2 regions of the Streptosporangium sp. NPDC006007 genome follow, and region 2 is predicted to be linked to the other one. Evidence: riboswitches for the same ligand, from Rfam matches in the RefSeq annotation. Region 2 holds a riboswitch; the other holds the start of a gene.
The links. Region 2 has a riboswitch for glycine ahead of gcvP (aminomethyl-transferring glycine dehydrogenase). Riboswitches for the same ligand answer to the same signal wherever they lie in the genome.
Positions count from the first base shown of each region.

Region 1: linked by a shared signal. The riboswitch ahead of gcvT (glycine cleavage system aminomethyltransferase GcvT) and the one ahead of gcvP (aminomethyl-transferring glycine dehydrogenase) in region 2 are both predicted to bind glycine.

Region 1 is NZ_JBEXUG010000013.1:73,115-75,909, reverse strand. It holds gene gcvH (glycine cleavage system protein GcvH) at 1-183, opposite strand, end outside; gene gcvT (glycine cleavage system aminomethyltransferase GcvT) at 180-1,268, opposite strand; glycine riboswitch at 1,309-1,393, opposite strand; glycine riboswitch at 1,396-1,494, opposite strand; gene ABZ194_RS13145 (FCD domain-containing protein) at 1,756-2,475, shown strand; gene ABZ194_RS13140 (hypothetical protein) at 2,487-2,795, shown strand, end outside.
Region 2 is NZ_JBEXUG010000009.1:113,163-115,957, forward strand. It holds gene gcvP (aminomethyl-transferring glycine dehydrogenase) at 1-1,900, opposite strand, end outside; glycine riboswitch at 2,057-2,148, opposite strand; gene ABZ194_RS10220 (MerR family transcriptional regulator) at 2,164-2,784, opposite strand.

The DNA.
Region 1 (2,795 bases), on a different contig from region 2:
CTCGCCGACGGCGTCGCCGGTGGTGACCGCCGACCCCACCTCGGGCACCTGCACGTAGACCACGTCACCCAGCGCCTCGGCGGCGTAGGCGGTGATGCCCACGGTCAGGGTCAGGCCGTCGTCGATGCCCGAGATCCACTCGTGTTCCTTGGTGTAGTGCAGGTCCTCGGGGATGTTGCTCACTTTTTCCTCCTGTAGAAAGGCAGTTCAACGACCTCGACCGGTTCGCGGCTACCCCGGATGTCCACGGCCAGGCCGGTGGACAGACCGGTGTCCACGTAGGCCATGGCGATGGGCCTGCCCAGTGACTGGGAAGGCGCCCCGCTGGTGACCTCCCCGACGACGGTGCCGTCGCCGGAGACCACCTGGTACCCGTGGCGGGGCACCCGGCGGCCGGTCGCGACCAGTCCGACCCGACGACGGGCCGGCGGGACGTCCTTGAGCGGCTCCAGGGCGGCCCGGCCGACGAAGTCGCCCGGCTTGTCAAACCTCACCACACGGCCGAGCCCCGCGTCGAACGGAGTGAGCTCCGCCGACAGCTCGTTTCCGTACAGCGGCATGCCCGCCTCCAGGCGGAGGGTGTCACGTGCGGAGAGCCCGGCGGGGAGCAGGCCGTACGGCTCGCCCGCCTTGGTGAGCGCGGTCCAGAGCGGCTCGGTGTCGCCGGCCGCGACGAACAGCTCGAAGCCGTCCTCGCCGGTGTATCCGGTGCGGGCGATGAGCGCCTCGCGCCCGGCCACGGTCGCGGGCAGGCCGGCGTAGTACTTGAGGCCGTTCAGGTCGGCGTCGGTGAGCTCGCTCAGGATCTCCAGGGAGCGGGGGCCCTGGACCGCGATCAGCCCGTACCGCTCGGAGCGGTCGTCCACCACGGCCTCGAAGCCCTGGGCGCGCTCGGTGAGCTCGGCGGCCACCCGGGGATAGTTGGAGGCGTTGGCGACGACCATGAACTCCTCGCCGGTCAGACGGTAGACGATCAGGTCGTCCAGCACGTGGCCCCGGCGATCGACGATCATCGTGTAGCGGGCGCGGCCCGGTTCGAGGGCGGAGATGTAGCCGACGAGCGCGTAGTCCAGGGCCTCGGCGGCCTGCGGGCCGGTCACGAAGATCTCGCCCATGTGGGACAGGTCGAACAGGCCCGCCGCCTGGCGGACCGCGTTGTGCTCGGCGGCCTCACTGCCGTAGCGGAGCGGCATCAGCCAGCCCGCGAAATCGGTCAGCGTCGCGCCGAGGGCCTCGTGGACGCCGCGTAGCGGCGTGGGTCGGGACATGTTCGCACCTCAGGCAGGGGTCAGATGAGAGCATCCTCCCCCTCTGTCGTGGATGCCTGAGAGCTTCGCCCGTTTTTTGCCGGACTTTCACCTTCGGCGAGGCCGTACGGCCTGCTTTCCAGAGGCACCTACCCGCACGGTCCTTTGCCTTGAGAGGTTCGCGGGGAGGGCTTGCTCCTTCAGGGGTCCTGGCCTGGATGTCAGGACGCTCTCCCGCGCGGGGTTCATCGGTGTCGTGGCCAGCCTAACCGTCCGCACCGGCCGAGCGAAATCCCCGTACTGTCACGGTTCCTCCCTGATTGTCATCTATCCCTGGTGTATGAGGGATCCATTCGGTCATCCGGTCATCCGGCCCCGGATGCCGGGGGCCGCCCCCGCGCGAAGGCCGGAGCCGGCGCCCCCGCGGCTCTCCTCGTCGAACCGCCATTGGGCTAAGATCAGACCATTGGAGTGTGCGGCGGGCGTCGGTCAAGGGGGTGGGGGCGGCGTGGACGAGTGGGCGCCCCTGGCCGCCGTGTTACGGCCCGTCCGGGCGGGCAACGCCTTCGAGGAGACGGTGGAGCGCCTGCTCCAGGCGATCAAGCTGGAGGTGGTGACCGAGAAGCTGCCGCCGGAGCGGGAGCTCGCCGCGCACCTCGGCATCAGCCGGGTCACCCTGCGCGAGGCCATCCGGGCGCTGCAACAGGCCGGCTACCTCGACGTACGGCGGGGCAGGTACGGCGGCGCCTTCGTCACCTACACCCCGCCGCGCCCTGGCCAGGGCGACCTGCGCAGGGCCGTGGTGGACATGGGCACCGACGACCTGGCCGACGCGCTCACCTTCCAGATGGCCGTGGAGCTCGGCGCGGCCCAGACGCTGGCCGGCACGGAGCTCGACCGGCCGCGCCGCGACGAGCTGCGGAGGCGGCTGAGGGAGGTCAACTCCGCGGGGCCGGGAGACTACCGCCGTCTCGACACCGCCTTCCACCTGGCCATCGCCGAGCTGACCGGCTCCCCGCTGCTCACCGCGGCCTGCGCCGACGCCTGGCTCAGGGTCGCCGGCCTGCTCAACGCCATCCCGCTGCTCCAGCACAACATCCGGCACGCCGCCGTCCAGCACGAGGAGATCGTGACGGCGATCTTGGCCGGAGACTCCGGCGCCGCGAGCCGTGCGGTGGCCGGGCATCTTGAGGGCACCGCGACCCTACTGCGAGGGTTCCTCGCATAGCCTGATGGGCCGTGGGGGATTTGTTCCGGCAAAGAATATTGGACACAGGGCGGCTGCCGCTGTTCTGTTTCTTTGTCGCGTTGATCGGCGCCTTCGTGTTCACCCGGATCAACGTCCGGCTCATCCGCGCCAAGCTCGGCTGGTTCCGCAACGTCAACATCGGTGAGATGCACATCCACCACGTGGTGTTCGGCGTGGTGCTGACCATGCTGGGCGGGGTGTCGGGGCTGATCGTGTCGGGCATCTCCCAGAGCTGGTACGCCGTCACCGCGGCGGTCTTCGGCATCGGCGCGGCCCTGGTCCTGGACGAGTTCGCGCTG
Region 2 (2,795 bases):
CGATCTTGGCGTTGAGGTCGTCGAGGTCCACGTTGCCGTTGTCGTCGCAGGCCACCACCGCGACGCGCATGCCCGCCATGACCGCGCTGGCGGCGTTGGTGCCGTGCGCCGAGGACGGGATCAGGCAGAGGTCGCGGCCGGACTCGCCGCGCGCCCGGTGGTAGGCGCGGATCGCCAGGAGGCCGGCGAACTCGCCCTGGGAGCCGGCGTTGGGCTGGATGGACACGGCGTCGTAACCGGTGACCTCGGCCAGCCAGCTCTCCAGCTCCCTGATCAGCTCCAGGTAGCCGACGGCCTGGTCCTCGGGGGCGTAGGGGTGCAGCCCGGCGAACTCCGGCCAGGTGATCGGCTCCATCTCGGTGGTCGCGTTGAGCTTCATGGTGCAGGAGCCCAGCGGGATCATGGACCGGTCGAGCGCGATGTCCTTGTCCTGGAGCCTGCGCAGGTAGCGCAGCATGGCGGTCTCGGACCGGTGGCTGTGGAACACCGGGTGGGTGAGATAGTCGCCGGTCCGGGCCAGGTCGCCGGGCAGCGCGTCGTGCGCGGCGGCGTCCAGGTCGGTCAGCACGGCGCCTGCGACGTCGAAGGCGGCCAGGACCTGTTCCAGGTGGATGAACTCGGTCCGCTCGTCACAGGTGACGCCCACGTGGTCGGCGTCCACCAGGCGCAGGTTGACCCCGTTGTCGCGGGCCGTGGCGACGATCCGGGCCGCGCGGCCGGGCACTCGGGCGAGCACGGTGTCGAAGAACTCGTCGTGCACGACCTCGACACCGCCCTGGCGCAGGCCCGCGGCGAGCACGACGGCGTGCCGGTGGACCCGCCGGGCGATCCGGCGCAGGCCCTCGGGGCCGTGGTAGACGGCGTACATGCCCGCGATCACCGCGAGCAGCACCTGCGCGGTGCAGATGTTGCTGGTCGCCTTCTCCCTGCGGATGTGCTGCTCGCGGGTCTGCAGCGCGAGCCGGTAGGCGGGGCGCCCGTCGGCGTCCTGGGAGACGCCCACCAGGCGGCCGGGCATCTGCCTCTGGAGGCCGTCGCGGACCGCCATGTAGGCGGCGTGCGGACCACCGAAGCCCATCGGGACGCCGAAGCGCTGTGAGGAGCCGATCGCGATGTCGGCGCCCAGCTCACCGGGGGCGGCCAGCAGGGTGAGGGCCAGCAGGTCTGCGGCGGCGACCACCTGGGCGCCGCGGGCGTGGGCGGCGTCGGCCACGGCGCGGAAGTCCCTGATCCGGCCGCCCGCGCCCGGATACTGCACGAGCACGCCGAAGCACTCGGGGAGCCCGGCGCCGAAGTCGCTCTCCACCAGCTCGATGCCGAGCGGCTCGGACCTGGTGCGCAGCACCGCCTTGGTCTGCGGCAGCGTGTCGGCGTCCACCACGAACACGTTCGAGGCCGAACGGCCGGCCCGGCGGGCCAGGGTCATCGCCTCGGCGGCCGCGGTGGCCTCGTCCAGCAGGGAGGCGCCGGCGACGTCGAGGGCGGTCAGGTCGGAGACGACCGTCTGGAAGTTGATCAGGGCTTCCAGGCGGCCCTGGGAGATCTCCGGCTGGTAGGGCGTGTACGCGGTGTACCAGCCCGGGTTCTCCAGGAGGTTGCGGCGGATGACGGCCGGGGTGATCGTGTCGTGGTAGCCAAGGCCGATCATCGAGGTGAGCAGGGTGTTACGCCCCGCCAGGGCGCGCAGTTCGGCGATGGCCTCGGTCTCACAGGCCGCCGGGGGCAGCCTCAGCCGCTCCTCGGCCCGGATCACCTCCGGCACGGTCGCCGCGACGAGGTCGGCGGTGGAGGCGAATCCCACCGCTTCCAGCATGCGGGTCCGGTCGGCGTCCGCGGGCCCGATGTGCCGGGTGGCGAACGGCGGAGAGATGAGCTCTCCGAGCGGTGAAAGGTCGGTCATGAAAAGCCTCCCGAGGCGGTGGAGACCGGCGCTGGGCGCGGGCGTATGCCGGATCTCCCCCTCTGTCACCTCGACCTGAGAGCTTCGCCTCCCGAAAGGGGGGCTTTCACCGTCGGTGAGACGCGCCTGGCGGGCGCACCTGCTTTCCAGAGTCGCCTCGTCCATGCGGTACCGGGTGCCTGAGAGATTCCGGGGAGGTTGCTCCTTCGGCGCCCCGATCAAGTCGGGGTCTCTCCCGCACAGGGTCAGCAGCTGGACTAACTTTACCCCGTGCGGCGAACTCGCCGACGACGGGCCAGCTCATCCGCGTGGTGCTCGCCTAAAGGGCCCTGGCCTGACTCCGCCCGCTCGCCGGGAAGATCCGCGAGGGAGCCCTCCACCTCCTGCCAGACCCGGCCGAGCGCGATGCCGAACACTCCCTGACCGCCCTGGAGCAGGTCGATGACCTCGTCGGGCGACGTGCACTCGTAGACGCTCACCCCGTCGCTCATCAGGGTGATCTGGGCGAGGTCGTTGACGCCGCGGTCGCGCAGGTGCTGCACGGCGATGCGGATCTGCTGCAGGGACACGCCGGTGTCGAGCAGCCGCTTGACGACCTTGAGCACCAGGATGTCGCGGAAGCCGTACAGCCGCTGGGAGCCCGAGCCGTGCGCGGCCCGCACCGTGGGCTCGACCAGGCCGGTGCGCGCCCAGTAGTCCAGTTGCCGATAGGTGATGTCGGCCGCGGCGCAGGCGGTGGGGCCGCGGTATCCGATGTCGGCGGGCGGTTTCACCGGCTGCCCGTCGAACAGCAGACCCTCTTCACCCGCGCGCTGGCGTGCCGACTGGCGCCGTTCCGGGTCATCCTGGTCGGCGTTTCTACCCTCGCCGCTGCTGACCGCCACGCGGACCTCCG